DNA from 4 places in the Halomonas sp. G11 genome. Region 3 is predicted to be linked to each of the others. Evidence: predicted binding sites of a transcription regulator. Region 3 holds the regulator's gene; each other region holds the start of a gene.
What was found. The regulator PhoB, encoded in region 3, activates phosphate uptake and scavenging genes when phosphate is short. The targets are predictions, from matches to a motif close to TGTCATANNNNTGTCANA.

Region 1 (4,038 bases), on a different contig from region 3:
AGGTCGATGCCATTCAGGCGCTAGAGGCTCGTCAGAAAAATGCCATGTAGCGCAAAGCTAGCATCAAAAAAAGCGTCGAACCCGGGAGAGGTTCGACGCTTGTATAGGCATACTACGCAGTGTTGAAGGCTGGCTCTTAAACCCCTACCGGCCCTCCGTCACGCTTTTGAATCACCACGGTTGATGCCCGCGGACGGACTTGGCCGCTAGCGGCAACGGTGGCATCTTGGGTCAGCGCACTGCCATCGGCAGGCCAGTTACCGGGGTGCTGAATGTTAATGAACAGCGCGGTTTTATCCGGCGTGGCAAAGATACCTGTCACTTCGCAGCCATTGGGCCCCACCGCAAAGCGCTTGAGCTGCTGCTGGTTGCTGTTGTTGATCACCGGCCCGGTTCCCTGAACCTCGCCCAGGCTATTGGGCACCACAGCTAATAGCTGGTCGTTGGTGTACTCGGTGACGCCTTCATAACCGTTGTCGGTCTCAATCCAGAGAATACCCTGGCCGTCCTCGCGCTCATCAAACCAGAGCCCATCCGGGCTTGCGAACTGGTTCATTTCGGTCAGGCCCGAGTGGTTATCCGCATCGTCGGCCGCCGCGCCAAATACAAACACTTCCCAGCGAAACGCATTCGGTAAGCGGCTTTCGCGCCAGCGGATAATGTGACCTGTTTCGTTGTTGGCACGTGGATTGGCCGCGTTAGTGGGTGCCAGGTCATAACCTACCCCCACCTGCTCCAGGCGCTCACCATCGTTGGTGTAGGTTGGCTGTGAATCTTCAGCAATCCGCTGTGAGTTATTGGTCAGAGTGAGGTACACCTCGCCCGATGCAGGGTCAACAGAGGCCCATTCCGGGCGATCCATCGGCGTGGCGCCCATTAAGTCTGCCGCGTCGCAGGTATTGATAATCACACCGGCTAAATCGTCCTCAGCCAAGCCTAAGGCTGCCGCCAGGGTTCGGCCATCCTGGGTCTTTGCATCAGGTGTCAGCGGCAGCCATTCACCGCTGCCATCAGCGTGAAAACGGGCCACATAGAGGGTACCGTTATCCATATACTTGCTGCCGATAGCAAGACGGTCATAGTGCTCACCGAGACGATTGGCATCGGCGGGATCCCAGACAGCATCGGAGACATATTTATATACGTACTCGTTGCGGGCATCGTGGCCTGAGTAGTAAACGATTGGCTTGCCAGCTTCCAGCTTGCCTAACCAGCAGCCTTCATGGCGAAAACGGCCCAGTGCCGTGCGTTTGACGGCACGAGCACCGCTATAGGGGTCGATTTCGACCTGGTAACCGAAGGTGCGCGCTTCGTTGCGGTAATCGTCCTCGGCGCGCTCGCCGCGTGGTGTGATATCAAAGCGGGCAAACTCGTCGTTCTCTTCAGAAGCATCACCCGCCGAGGTTTCCCAGGCATAGCGGCCGCGTTCAGTGGGAATACCAATGCGGGCGTCGTCCTGGAAGCGCTCGCCGGTGTGAACAAAGACGTTAGGCCAGTTCTCTTCGCAGGCAATATAGGTGCCCCAGGGCGTGACGCCGTTACCGCAGTTATTGTTGGTACCCCGGGTTTGGGTACCCGCCGGAGAGAAGCGCGTTTTAACGTAGTCACTTCCCGCCACGGGACCCGCCAGATCCATTTCCGTTGCACTGGTAAAGCGGCGGTTATAGCCTGAGCCCGGTACATGCGACCATTGCCCGTTGGCGTTCTTTTCAACCTCGACAAGGGTAACACCGTGAGCATTGATCTCGGTGCGCGACTCCGCTGCCGGGCGTTGCCCCTCATCCGCATTGGTAGGGCCGCCCTGGGGCGCCCAGAGTGCCGACTGGTCGATATATTCATTGTTGAGTGCCAGCACAAAACGGCGTGAGGCACTGTCAGCATCCAGGGCAAAACCCGCCATGCCGTCATGGTGCATGCCCACGCTTTCCGCCTGACGCTCGGCGGTCATTGGCTGGTCGGGCTGCCAGCTGTCGCCCGCGCTTAACGGTGTGCCCCAGGGCACCAAGACTTGGGCCACATAGCCTTCAGGCACCACGACAGCATCGGTGCGTGATCCTTGAACCGCCTCAAACGCCAGTGTCAGGGGTGTTTTTTGGGCGCCGCTGGAGGCAAGCGCTTGAGCCGCGCCGCCAAAGCTTAGCATCGAGGCAGCGGCCATGCTCAAACTACCGCGCATGACATCGCGCCGGGATACATGGTGCGCCAATACTTCGGCGAAAGGTTGGTTGCCGCTGTGGTTAAACAGGCGATGATCTTCGATCTCTTTACTCATTATGGTCTCCCCCCTGATCGTTTGTAGGCCAACGATTGAACGTTAGGAGACACTAAAGAAGCTAAATGACAATACGATGGCGGAGTGCCTGCATTTATATGAAGATTGTCTGTGTGGCAAAGCCGTGACATAAGCCCATACTTATTCAACACTCAGCACGATGACTTTATTGAAGCGTGCCCAACAGGAGCAATAATGAGACTGATCCGCCTCATGTGGGTCGTGCTGGCAGGGTTGAGTTTTAGCATCGGAGTCCTCGGCATTTTTCTGCCCCTGCTGCCTACCACCGTCTTTATGCTAATAGCCGTTTACTGCGCCTCCAAAGGGTCGCCTCGCTTCGAGGCCTGGATCCGCTCCCGCCACTATGTGGGCCCGTTGCTGGTCACTTGGGAGCAGGAGCGGGCTATCTCCAGGCGCGGAAAATTGGCGGCCGTCAGCACGATCGCGTTGAGTGCACTGATCACGGCTTGGTCGCTCGGCCCCGGCTGGACACGCTGGGGCGTGATCGCCCTACTGGTGCTGATTGCCCTTTGGCTGGCCACCCGGCCAGAGCCGTCTTCCTCGCCTTAGCCAAGATTAAAGCAGGGCTAAACCACCACCTTATGGGTCGACACCACTTGGCGCAGCCCCATGAACGAGCGGATCTGGCGCACGCCGGGCAGGTAGAGCAACTGTTCAGCGTGCAGCCTGTTGAAGCTTTGGCTGTCCCGGGTGCGCACCAGCATAAAGTAGTCGAATTCCCCGGTGACCACGTGACACTCCATACAGCCTGACACCTTCTGGGCGGCCTCTTCAAAGGCAGCGAAGGATTCCGGCGTCGAGCGATCCAGCACCACGCCGATCAGCACCACCATCCCCGCCTGCAGCTGTTCCGGGTCTAGATGAGCCACCACCCGGCTGATTACCCCATCCCGCTTGAGCCTTTCCACCCTGCGTAAGCACGCCGCCGGGCTCAAGTTCACCTGCTCTGCCAGCGCCACATTGGAGAGCGTGGCATCGTCCTGAAGCAGTTTCAGAATACGCCGATCTGTTCGGTCCAGCTCAGCCGCCTGATCATCAGGCTCAGAGCCTGAACGGGAAGTTTTAGAGCGCACTATTATTTACCTTATTGACCTTTAGACACTATTTAAAACCATATCAAGCATTTAATGCCAATGCTTGTTGCTTTAACGCGCATCATTTTGCAACACAAAAATCGCAGCTAACACTTAGTATAAATAGCAGAGCACGCCCATAGTTCACACAAAGCTGTTCAAACAAAGCTTCCACCTCCCCACTCGCCAAGCGAGCTGTCTATTTCGCACTGAAACGCTTAAAAGCCGGAGCCTGCTATGAACCTAGAACGTTTCCCCCGCTACCCACTCACCTTTGGACCGTCCCCCATCACACCGCTCAAACGTCTAAGCGAACATCTCGGCGGTGACGTAGAGCTCTACGCCAAACGCGAAGACTGCAACAGCGGACTGGCCTTTGGCGGCAACAAAACCCGCAAACTGGAGTACTTGATTCCTGAAGCGTTGGAACAGGGCTACGATACGCTGGTATCGATTGGTGGTATTCAGTCCAACCAGACCCGCCAGGTGGCTGCCGTGGCCGCCCATTTGGGCATGCAATGTGTGCTGGTGCAGGAGAACTGGGTCAACTACTCCGATGCGGTGTACGACCGGGTGGGTAATATCGAGATGTCGCGCATCATGGGCGCCGATGTACGCATGGACGACGCGGGGTTCGATATCGGCATTCGCCCCAGTTGGGAGCAGGCCATG
Region 2 (4,038 bases), on a different contig from region 3:
TGATTGGCATGGTGCTTACTCCCCCCGACGTTATCTCGCAAAGCCTGCTGGCCATTCCCATGTACCTGCTTTACGAGGTTGGCCTGCTGTTTGGCCGTCTGGTCCGCAAGCGGCGTGCTGAAAAAGCCGCCGAAGAGCCAGGCGAGGAATAAAATAACCTATTCCTCGCCTGGCTCTTCGGCGAATAAAACACCCCGCCGCTGCCTGAGGGCAGTGGCGGGTCAGTCTATAAAGCTATCCGGCAGGGCATGGCCCCAACGGATCAGCCCATCATGTCATCAATCCGATCAACCAGCTTGAAAATGCCGGTGGCGGCTTCGCTGATCCGCGTTGCCAGCATGTAGGCAGGCGTGGTGACCACACGGTGCTCCAGGTCGACCACGATATCCTCGACGCTACAGCTGCGGTGCAGGCCGCCCATGGCACTGATGGCACCGGATACGCCAGGGTCATTACCCACCGTCACGGCAATGCCATCACCCAGTAAACGCGTCGCCAACACCGGTGCAATACAGATCAGGCCGATCGGCTTGGCATCTTCGCGAAAGCCTGACAGCACCTCCTTGAACGATTCCAATACCTCCATGCTGTCACCGGCACTGGCGAAATCCGACAGGTTCTTGGCCACCCCGAAGCCGCCGGGCACAATCACGGCGTCGAATTCGTCAGCCGCCAGCTCGGTCAGCGGGCTGACGTCACCGCGCGCCAACCGAGCGGACTCCACCAGCACGTTGCGGCGTTCGTCGGTGCTGGCCTCCTGGGTGTGGTGATTGACCACATGGTGCTGCTCGATATCCGGGGCAAAACAACGATATCCTATCCCCAACTGGTCCAAGCGCAGTAGCGTCAGGGTGGTTTCGTAAATTTCCGACCCGTCGTATACACCGCAGCCAGCAAGAATCACTGCTACCTGTTTGGTCATGCTTTTCTCCTTGTGCAGGGCCTGCTCGTTCAGCAGCATTTGCGCCACTTTAGTCAGTCTTTAAGCGCACCACAAGACGGCTTTCGATGCAGGTCAGGGCTGATATACTCAGTCAAGGGCGGCCGATAGCCTCATTTTTGAGTTTTTGTGGAGAATACCGTTGAGTACACCTACCCCTCGTCACTTTCCCGCGACGCGTCTGCGACGCATGCGTCGCGACGATTTCTCCCGCCGTTTAATGCGCGAATCAACGCTGACGACCGGCGATCTTATTCTGCCGGTCTTCGTTCTGGAAGGCAGCCAGCAGCGCGAGGCTATCGCCTCCATGCCAGGCGTTGAGCGGCTATCCATTGACCTCTTGATCGAGCAGGCACGCGAGGCATACGCCCTGGGCATTCCCGCGATTGCGCTGTTCCCGGTCGTCGGCGGCGAACAGAAAACCGAGTTTGCCGAAGAGGCGTACAACGCCAATGGCCTGGTACAGCGCAGCGTGCGCGCACTCAAAGAGGCGCTCCCGGAACTGGGTATCATCACCGACGTCGCCCTGGACCCGTATACCATCCACGGTCAGGACGGCATTATCGACGAAAACGGCTACGTGCTTAACGACCGCACCGTCGACACCCTGCTCAAACAAGCGCTCTCCCATGCCGAAGCCGGTGCCGATGTCGTAGCCCCCTCCGACATGATGGATGGGCGTATCAGCGCTATCCGCCAGGTGCTTGAACAGGAGCATCTGCACAACGTGCGCATCATGGCTTACAGCGCCAAGTATGCCTCGCACTACTACGGCCCCTTCCGCGACGCCGTTGGCTCCTCCGCCAACCTGGGCAAGGCCGACAAGCGGACTTACCAGATGGACCCGGCCAACAGCGACGAGGCGCTTCATGAGGTGGCGATGGACCTTGCCGAGGGCGCTGATATGGTCATGGTCAAACCGGGTATGCCATACCTGGACGTTGTCAGACGCGTCAAAAGCGAATTACGCGTGCCCACCTACGCCTACCAGGTGAGCGGCGAATACGCGATGCATCGCGCCGCTTTCGACAATGGCTGGCTGGATGCCGACACGGTCATCCTGGAGTCCCTGATGTGTTTCAAGCGCGCCGGGGCTGACGGTATTCTGAGCTATTTTGCCCTTGACGCCGCACGACTGCTGACGAATACGCGTTGATCCTGGGTGGCTGAGACCGACATGGCCTAGATGACAATGCCGTGACACGTCTTTGTCATCTTCCTCCGCCATACTGCGTTAACAAATGCGTATCAGGCAGTGATATGCTCAGAGACGACTAACGCCGGAGGCAGCTACCATGGACGACCAGGTCACCGATAACTCGCCCTATCCGCGCCATGACCATGACGGTAGCGACAGTGAGATGTCCACGCTTCGCGTCAACCGCACGCCCACGGGCGTTCAGGCCCGCGAAGCGCTGCCTGAGACCGATCTGGACGACCCGCAGCTTTACTTCAATCGCGAGCTCTCCCACCTGCAGTTCAATATCCGTGTGCTGGAGCAGGCGCTGGATGAAGCACACCCGCTGCTCAACCGATTGATGTTCTTGCTGATTTTTTCATCCAACATGGATGAGTTCTTTGAAATTCGTGTGGCCGGACTCAAGCACCAGATTGCCCTGGGTGACGATACAACGGGTGCCGACGGGCGGCTGCCAAGGGCGGTGCTGGCCGAAATTTCCGACATTGCCCACGCGCAAATCGTCCGTCAGTATCAGATTCTCAACGATACGTTGTTGCCTGCTCTAGAAGCGCAGGGGCTAAGATTCCGCCGCCGCGATCAATGGACCAAGGCGCAAAAAGACTGGGTCCAAGAGCTGTTCAACAACGACATCATGCCGGTCATCAGCCCCATCGGGCTGGACCCCTCGCATCCCTTTCCGCGGCTGGTGAACAAAAGCCTCAACTTTATCGTCGAGCTGGAGGGCAAGGATGCCTTCGGACGCGCCGGGGGGATGGCGATTCTCCCCGCGCCCCGCTCGCTGCCACGCCTCATGGCGCTTCCCAAGCATCTGTGTAGCGAGGGCTATACCGAGTACGTGTTCCTGTCGTCGATGATTCATGCCCATGCCGAAGAACTGTTTCCCGGCATGAAGGTGCGCGGTTGCTACCAGTTCCGCCTGACACGCAACGCCGACATGAGCGTCGACCCGGAAGAGGTCTCCGACCTGGCCTCCGCGCTGCGTGGCGAACTCTTGGCTCGCCGCTATGGCAGTGGCGTACGCCTGGAAGTGGCCGATAACTGCCCGGACGACCTGACCAACTTCCTGCTGCGCCAGTTCAGCCTTGAAGCTGACGACCTGTACCGTGTGCAAGGCCCGGTCAACCTGACCCGGATGATGGCCGTGCTAGGCGATGTTGACCGGCCGGAACTGCTTTACCGGCCATACACGCCTGGGATCCCCAAAGCCCTGAAAGGCGGCAGCCTGTTTGATGCCATCGCCAAGCAGGACGTGCTGCTGCACCACCCTTTCCAGTCGTTTTCGCCAATCGAGGACCTGCTCAGCGAAGCAGCCCGCGACCCGTATGTGCTGGCCATCAAACAGACGCTCTACCGTACCGGCGCCGATTCGCCGATTGTCAGCGCACTGGTGGACGCGGCCAGTCAGGGCAAGGAAGTCACCGTGGTGATCGAGCTGCGCGCGCGCTTTGACGAAGCCGATAATCTGCAGCTGGCATCGCGCCTTCAGGAAGCCGGTGCCATCGTGATTTACGGCATCATGGCATACAAGACGCATGCCAAGATGCTGCACATTGTGCGCCGCGAGCATGGTGAGCTCCGCCACTACGCGCATCTGGGTACCGGTAACTACCATTCGAAGACCGCCAAGCTGTACACCGACTACAGCCTGTTGACCGCCAACAAGGCGCTTTGCGCCGACGTTCACCGGGTGTTTCAGCAGCTGTCGGGGATGGGTCGCGCGCGCAAGATCGACACGCTGCTCCACGCGCCGTTTACCCTGCACGAACGGCTCATGGAAATGATCGACCGTGAAGCCCAGGTCGCCCGCAAGGGCAAGCGGGCCCATATCATTATCAAGTGCAATTCGCTCACCGAGCCGAAACTGATCAAGGCGCTTTATCGCGCCTCCCAGGCGGGT
Region 3 (4,038 bases):
CCTCAAGGCGCTCGGGGGCCAGTGCCTGGAACGCCTGGGGGAGCGCTCATTGGGCAGTTGGCTGTTTCGCCAGCCGGACCTGGTGCGTAGCCCGCTGTATGCCACGCGCCATGCGCCTGGTTTTGCTTTCCCTGGCGATGATCGTATTAGCAGCCTGTGGGGGCGCCGCTCGGTATTTCAGAACGGCGGTAAGAATGGCGGGTTATCGCTGCTGGTGCAGGAATACTTTTTATCGACCATGACGGATGATCTTGCGCTGCCTTCGCGCTAGGCTAAGGCAGCGTCTCTTGGATGGGTGAGGTAAGCATGGATCGTTCTTTATTGCGGCCAACCGGGTTGAGTCGGCTGGCGGACTTCATACAGCTGATGCGCCTGGATCGGCCGATTGGCACCTGGCTGCTGATGTGGCCAACGTTATGGGCCTTATGGGTGGCTGCTGAGGGCGTACCCGGTCGCAATGTGCTGTTGATTTTTATCGCCGGGGTCTACGTCATGCGCGCGGCGGGCTGCGTGGTCAATGATTACGCCGACCGTCACGTCGACGGTCACGTCAAACGCACCAAGCATCGCCCCCTGGCCACCGGGCGGATCAGCGAGACCGAGGCGCAGCTGCTGTTTATCGGGCTGGTGGCCGCGGCCTTCATGCTGGTGCTGTTGACCAACTGGTTTACCGTACTGTTGTCGCTAGGCGGCGTGGTGCTGGCCTTCATCTACCCGTTCATGAAGCGCTACACGCATTTCCCCCAGGTGGTGCTGGGGGCGGCGTTTTCCTGGGCGATTCCGATGGCCTTCGGTGCAGTCCTGGGGTACGTGCCGGTAGAGGCGTGGCTGCTGTTCATCGCCAATGTACTGTGGACGGTTGCCTATGATACCCAGTACGCCATGGTGGATCGCGACGACGATATAAAGATCGGCATTAAATCGACGGCCGTGCTGCTGGGTAATGCCGACCGGCTGGTGATTGGGCTGCTTCAACTGGCCACGCTGGCACTGCTGGCCTGGGTGGGCGCGCGCATCGGGCTGGGCGGTTTTTTCTGGCTCGGCCTGGCGGGGATGGCGGCGACCTTCGTCCACCAGCAACGCTTGATCCGTCACCGTGAACGGGATGCCTGTTTTCAGGCGTTTCTGAATAATCACTGGTCCGGCCTGCTGGTGTTTGCCGGTATTGCGCTGAGTTGGTGGCCAGCGGCTGGCTAATCTCCGCCAGTGTCATAGAATTGTCATCAAGTCATGGTGTGATCGTCATGTACCTGTCACTGGATTACTTTCTATCGGACACCGTGAGGCTCTGGAATGACCGCCAAGACCGTCTTGATCGTCGATGATGAAGCATCCATTCGCGAGATGATCGCGGTGGCGCTGGAAATGGCCGACTACCGTGTTCTTGAAGCGGACAACGCTCAGGACGCCCACGCCATGGTCGTTGATCATCAGCCTGACCTGCTGTTGCTCGACTGGATGATGCCCGGTACCAGCGGCATCGAGCTGGCCCGGCGCCTCAAGCGCGAGGAAACCACCGCCGAACTGCCGATCATCATGCTCACCGCCAAGGGGGAAGAAGACAATAAGATACAGGGCCTCGAGGCGGGAGCCGATGATTACATCACCAAACCGTTTTCGCCCCGTGAACTCGTGGCACGCCTCAAGGCAGTGCTGCGCCGTGCAACACCGCGTGGTGTGGAAGATCCCATCGAAATTAATGGGCTGCTGCTTGACCCGGTGGGCCACCGGGTAAGTGCCAACGGTAAAGACCTGGATATGGGGCCGACCGAATACCGGCTGTTACAATTCTTCATGACCCACCAGGAACGGGCCTACACACGCAGCCAGTTACTCGACCAGGTGTGGGGAGGTAATGTGTACGTGGAAGAGCGCACTGTGGATGTGCATATTCGTCGGCTACGCAAAGCCCTGGGTGACGCGCATCAGAACTTGATTCAAACGGTTCGCGGTACCGGCTACCGCTTCTCCGCTCGAGCTTAACCGTGCGTTTGTGGAGCCGTGAACTGTGGCGTTTGCTAGGTTGGGCGCTACTCGGCACCTGTCTGGGCTGGCTGCTTGGCCTGCCGGGCCTGGGGTTGGCCGGTGGCTTCGCGATGTGTCTGGTCTACCATTTGCGGCAATTGCGCGCCGCCTACCGTTGGCTGACGCAGCGCCCGCAGGACGAGCCGCCCGCTGCAAGGGGCCTGTGGGGCGAATTGTTCGATCGTCTGTACCGTTATCAAAAAAGCCAACGCATTACCCAGAGCCGTCTCCGCTCGACGCTTGCCCGCATTCAGGAATCCTCGGAAGCCATGCGCGACAGCGTGGTGATGCTCGACCGCCACGGCGACCTGGAATGGTGGAACAGTGCTGCCAGCAACATGTTGGGGCTGCAAACCGCCCACGACCGCGGTCAACATATTACCAATCTGCTTCGCGACCCGCGGTTCATCAGCTATTTCAACGCCCGCGACTACAGTGAGCCGCTGACGCTCACGTCGCCGATCGATGAGCGTCGCATTCTGCAGTACCAGATTACTCTTTACGGTGACGACGAGCGCCTAGTCATGGCGCGTGATATTACGCGGCTGCATCAGCTAGAGCAGATGCGTCGCGACTTTGTGGCCAACGTCTCCCATGAGCTGCGCACACCGTTAACCGTATTGTCGGGCTACCTCGAAACCTATGGCGAGATGGCTGATCAGCTCCCCCCCCGTTTAGGGCGCAGCATCGGGCAGATGCAGGCCCAGACACAGCGCATGCAAAACCTGGTCAACGACCTGTTGCTGCTGTCGCGGCTGGAAATCGATCAGGGTGGACAGGATCATCAGCCCATGGACGTGACGTCCCTGTTAAACAGTGTCGGGGCCGATGCGCTGGCGCTTTCCGAGCATCAGCACACGCTCACCATTGAAGGCGACTACCCCGCGCAGTTGGTGGGCAGCGAGCAGGAAATCCGCAGTGCCATTTCTAACCTGGCGTTCAATGCGGTACGTTATACGCCCGCTGGCAGCGAGATTACGCTGCGCTGGAAAGCGTTCGGTCAGGGTGCTTGTATCGAAGTGTGCGACGACGGCGAGGGGATTGATCCAGTGCATATTCCGCGTCTTACCGAGCGCTTTTATCGCGTCGATAAAGGCCGCAGCACCGCCACCGGGGGCACCGGGCTTGGGCTTGCCATCGTCAAACATGTATTGCTTCGCCACGACGCCCAGTTGCAAATCGACTCGCATCCGGGCGAAGGTGCCCGTTTCCGCTGTGTTTTCCCCGCGACCCGCCTGAGCACATCTGCCACGCCGCCGCGTAGCGTCCCCACGGTTACATAGTTCGCGGCTGCGCTGCTGGGCATCCGCGTCACATGTGTCATTACGGCACATGCCTAGCGTATCCAAATGACACTCCTTGGCGATCAAGCGGTCTGGATAGAATTATTTAACTCTTTGTTATTATTGATGAATAATCCATTATTTGAATAGCTGGCACAGAGGCTGCTCTCTATTAGGTAAGACAGTATCTGTCACTGTAAGATGCAGAAAACTGTTGATACTTTTCTTTACGAAACAAAGAAAAGTAACTACGCTTAGACAGTAGCCCAATGCTGAGCAAGGATGTTCTGCATTAGCAGGGATGATTCAAGATTCATTGGATGAGTCTAGAAGGCGGTCACACTGCCAGTCAGGGTAACGTCCACGGTTGGAGTCCCGCAAAAGGATTGGAAGCTGGTAAGCACCACCGCCTAAAATGATCACTGTCGAAGACCCCGCCTTGGCGGGGTCTTGTTTTTGTCAGCCTTTCAACAACGTCAGCTTTCCCTTCTTTCAGCCTCTGTATACTGGCCTTGCGCATACGTCAAGAACGCTTGGTCACCGACCGGGCATGGCGATAATGGTCGTCCCACATCAGCACCGCCCCGGCCACGGCACCGGGAATCAAAAACAGGTTGGCCAGCGGGATCCACGTCAATAGCGTGACCAGGCCGCCGTAGCTTAAGCTTTGCCACCAGCGAGCCGATAGGCGACCGCGCATATCGCGAAACGCTACCTTGTTGTTATCCAT
Region 4 (4,038 bases), on a different contig from region 3:
CTCTGGCTGCTGGGAACAAGGCTGCCTGAAACCCGCGATATGTCGCTGCCAGCAGCGTCGCCGCGCCAGGTGATTCGCAACTATGCCAGTGTGCTGCGCCATCGCGAGGGGATGGGGTATATCTGCGCCGTGGCCGCGTCGTTCGCGGGGCTGTTCGCCTTTGTGACGGCGTCGCCGTTTCTTTACCTGGACTATTTCTCGCTGAGCCCGGGCGTGTACCCGTTCGTGTTTGGCGTCAACGTGGTCATGATCGCCGGGTCGAACCGGGTCAACATCTATCTATTGCGTAAACGCACCCCCCAGCAGAATCTACGCCTGGGGCTGGCGGTTCAACTGATCGCCGCACTGGGCCTGGTGGTCGCCACAGCGCTTGGCATTGCTTCATTGGCTGTTGTCGTCCCGCTGGTCATGTTATTTACCGGCATGATCGGCCTGATTACACCTAACGCCATTTCCTCATTGCTGGACCATTTCGGCCATATCAGTGCCACCGCCACTGCCCTGTTAGGCGGTATTCAATTTAGCTGTGGCGCCCTGGCGGGGGCCATGGTGGGTCTGTTTGAAGTCGAACACCTCTGGCCGATGGTACTGACCATGCTGGCGGCTGCTCTGTTGGGTAACGTCGGTGTGCGCCTGCTGACGCCAGCGGCAACGGATGGGCGCTCGGCATGATCGCGGACGTTGCGGCGTGGCTGGATATGTCGCCGAGCACCTGGGTGGGGTGCGCGCTGACCCTGGCATTAGGCGCCTTTGTGCAGCGTGCCACCGGCTTTGGCTTGGCGGTTATTGGGGCACCGCTGTTGTTGATGATTGAGCCGCGCCTGGTACCTGTGGTGCTGGTGCTGTTCGGGTTTACCGTGTCGTTGATGATGGTCCGCCATTACCGGCATGAGGTGCGCCTGGGGGCGCTGGCCATGGCGCTGGTGGGACGTTTGCCGGGCAATGCGTTGGGGATCTGGCTGCTGATCGCGGCGCCCATGGTGGTATTGGAAAAGTTGATTGCTGCCATCGTGCTGTTTGCGGTATTCGTCACGCTATGCCGCGTGCGGCTGCCGGTCAATCGCGTGTCGCTATTTGGCGCAGGGGTGTTCTCGGGGATTTTCGGCACTGTCGCTGCCATCGGCGGGCCGCCAATGGTGCTGCTGATGCATGGATTTGCCCCGGATCGTCTGCGCGGTAATCTGGCTGCTTTCTTTATCATCACCTCGATGCTGACACTCGCGACGCTGGCGTTGGCAGGGCAGGTGGGTTCATGGCATCTGGGCGTGGCGGCAACGCTATTGCCTGGGGTGCTGCTGGGGAATGCGCTGGCCGATGCGGTGGCGCACCGCATTGACCGGCAATGGCTTCAGGCGGCGTCCCTTGCGCTGTGTACCCTGGCCGCCGTGGGGCTTTTGTTGTAATGCATTATGGTGTTGCGAGCCGTGGTGAAAAAAATTTAAAAAAATTATTTTGTGACATTGCTTGTCATGAAGCTGTCATCGAAGCGATGCAAAGTGTGCCTTGCGAAGGCAAGATCCCTAACAGCTTCAGGAGTAATTCGCATGAACCGTATTCTCAAAACTACCGTGCTCGCAGCTGCTGTGATGAGCGTGGCAGGTGTTGCACAAGCCCGTGACCAAATCCGGATTGTTGGTTCCAGCACGGTGTATCCGTTTGCCAGCTATGTGACCGAAGAATTTGGCGCGGTTACCAACTACCCCACACCGGTGATCGAGTCTACGGGTTCAGGTGGTGGTTTGCGTCTGTTCTGTAACGGTGTTGGCGAGGGCACGCCGGACATCACCAACGCATCGCGCCGCATGAAGCCGTCCGAGTTCGAGCGTTGTGCAGAAAACGGCGTTGACAACATTACCGAAGCCAAGATCGGCTCCGACGGTATCGTATTGGGTCAGTCCAACGAAAATGACGTGGTGCCACTGACTCTCGAGCACATCTTCATGGCCGTGGCGGCACAGGTGCCCCAGGACGGCGAGTTGGTCGATAACCCCTACACCAACTGGAGCGAAATCGATTCCTCGCTGCCGGATCGCGAGATCTCCATCTACGGACCGCCCACCACCTCTGGTACGCGTGATGCTTTTGAAGAGCTGGTGATGGAAACCGCTTCCGAAGACATGGATGCGTACGGCGAAGCCTACACCGATATCCGTTCTGACGGTGTTTACATCGACGCCGGTGAGAACGACAACCTGATCGTTCAGCGTCTGCAGGAAGACACCGGCGCTTTCGGTATCTTCGGCTACTCCTTCCTTGAAGAGAACACCAATACGCTGAATGCGGCAACGATCGAGGGTGTTGAGCCGGAGCCCGAAGCCATCAGCTCTGGTGACTATCCGGTTGCCCGTTCACTGTGGTTCTACGTCAAGAACCAGCACGCTGAAGAAGTGCCGCCCATGTACGAATACGTTGATATGTTCATGTCAGAGCAGATGATCGGCGACGGTGGCTACCTTCGCGATATCGGCCTGATCGTGCTGCCGGAAGAAGAGCGTGCAGAGTGGCGCCAGCAAGTGGCAGACCGCGCTCAGTTGGAACTCTCTGATCTGCAATAAATAACAGAGATAACGCACGATAATAAGGCAATGGCCGACAGCGCAAGCTGTCGGCCTTTTGCTTTGCGATTGTCGTTGCAACTCCAGCTTGTGGATTTGGCGTTTGTCACATTGCTGTAATGTTTTTGCTGCAAAGTACTCCCCAAACCGATTTCATCAGGAACGCGAGAGAGATTAGATGCAAACCAACCAGCTATTTTTACTCTTTTGCACTGTGCTTTTGCTGCTTGGGCTAGTGGCCTTTTTTATTGGCCGCTCGAAGGCCGCTCGTGTGCGCAGCGCTGGTGGCAGCATGTTTGCACAACCCGACCAGTATGCCTGGTTTGCCGTGCTCTCCACCGCAGGCCCCGCCATATTGGTGGGTGCGGTGGGCGCGTTGATCATGCTGCTGTTGGGCGCAGACATCCCCACGTTTTATCTTCTCGCTGCAAGCCTTGTGGTTGCCGCTGCCGGGCTGGTAGTGGGAATAGCGCAAGTGCGGCCCAATTTTCACGCCCGCCAGGCGATCGAACGTGCAATTCGAATGGCGCTGGCGTCGGCGGCGTTGATTTCTATTTTTACGACCTTCGGGATTCTGTTCTCGATCATTTCCGAGGCCATTCGCTTCTTCCAGATGCATAGCTTCTGGGAGTTCATAACCGGCACGACCTGGAGCCCGGGCGACAGCTTCCTGGCAGCAGCCGGGCGCGGCGACGGTGGTGGTGCTCAGTTTGGTTCTGTACCGCTGTTTGCCGGTACCTTCATGATTACCGCTATCGCCATGCTGGTGGCGGTCCCCGTGGGGTTGCTCTCGGCGATTTACATGTCCGAGTATGCACCACAGAGAGTACGCACCGTGGCGAAGCCGGTTCTCGAGATACTGGCCGGTATTCCGACCGTCGTGTATGGCTTCTTTGCGGCCATTACCGTGGCGCCCATTATCGTCAACATTGCCGGCTTTTTCGGCCTGGATGCTTCCTATAACAATGCGCTGGCGCCCGGCATCGTCATGGGCATCATGATCATTCCGTTCATTTCCTCGCTTTCCGATGACGTGATCAATTCGGTCCCCGATACCATGCGCCAGGGATCGCTGGCGCTGGGCATGACAAAGGGTGAAACCATTCGCGACGTGGTGATCCCGGCGGCGTTACCCGGGATCATTTCCGCTTCGCTTCTGGGTGTTTCTCGCGCCATGGGGGAAACCATGATCGTGGTGATGGCGGCGGGTATGCGTCCCAACCTGACCGCCAACCCTCTGGAAGACATGACCACCGTGACCGTGCGCATCGTGGCAGCGCTGACCGGGGATCAGGAGTTTGAAAGCGCTGAAACCCTGTCTGCTTTTGCACTTGGCCTGGTGCTGTTTGCCGTCACGCTGACGCTCAACCTGGTCTCGGTGCTGATGATCCGCCGCTTCCGTGAAAAATACCGCGTGAACAACCTGTAACGCCGAGGAACTGATTCGATGAGCCACTCTTTTGATGACATCAGCCAGCAGCTC

Region 1: the regulator PhoB is predicted to act here: its motif matches at 2,385-2,402, upstream of ADS46_RS00360 (PhoX family protein).
Region 2: the regulator PhoB is predicted to act here: its motif matches at 2,126-2,143, upstream of ppk1 (polyphosphate kinase 1).
Region 4: the regulator PhoB is predicted to act here: its motif matches at 1,466-1,483, upstream of ADS46_RS10480 (PstS family phosphate ABC transporter substrate-binding protein).

What each region holds. Positions count from the first base shown of each region.
Region 1 is NZ_LYXG01000001.1:82,988-87,025, reverse strand. Features, by position in the region: gene ADS46_RS00365 (hypothetical protein) at 1-50, shown strand, start outside; gene ADS46_RS00360 (PhoX family protein) at 137-2,272, opposite strand; gene ADS46_RS00355 (YbaN family protein) at 2,468-2,842, shown strand; gene ADS46_RS00350 (Lrp/AsnC family transcriptional regulator) at 2,860-3,366, opposite strand; gene ADS46_RS00345 (1-aminocyclopropane-1-carboxylate deaminase) at 3,604-4,038, shown strand, end outside.
Region 2 is NZ_LYXG01000013.1:43,644-47,681, reverse strand. Features, by position in the region: gene tatC (twin-arginine translocase subunit TatC) at 1-152, shown strand, start outside; gene elbB (isoprenoid biosynthesis glyoxalase ElbB) at 263-922, opposite strand; gene hemB (porphobilinogen synthase) at 1,083-2,096, shown strand; gene ppk1 (polyphosphate kinase 1) at 2,302-4,038, shown strand, end outside.
Region 3 is NZ_LYXG01000006.1:93,042-97,079, reverse strand. Features, by position in the region: gene ADS46_RS03905 (chorismate--pyruvate lyase family protein) at 1-271, shown strand, start outside; gene ubiA (4-hydroxybenzoate octaprenyltransferase) at 307-1,197, shown strand; gene phoB (phosphate regulon transcriptional regulator PhoB) at 1,294-1,983, shown strand; gene phoR (phosphate regulon sensor histidine kinase PhoR) at 1,986-3,308, shown strand; gene cysZ (sulfate transporter CysZ) at 3,832-4,038, opposite strand, start outside.
Region 4 is NZ_LYXG01000020.1:17,093-21,130, reverse strand. Features, by position in the region: gene ADS46_RS10490 (multidrug effflux MFS transporter) at 1-672, shown strand, start outside; gene ADS46_RS10485 (TSUP family transporter) at 699-1,403, shown strand; gene ADS46_RS10480 (PstS family phosphate ABC transporter substrate-binding protein) at 1,545-2,555, shown strand; gene pstC (phosphate ABC transporter permease subunit PstC) at 2,734-3,984, shown strand; gene pstA (phosphate ABC transporter permease PstA) at 4,003-4,038, shown strand, end outside.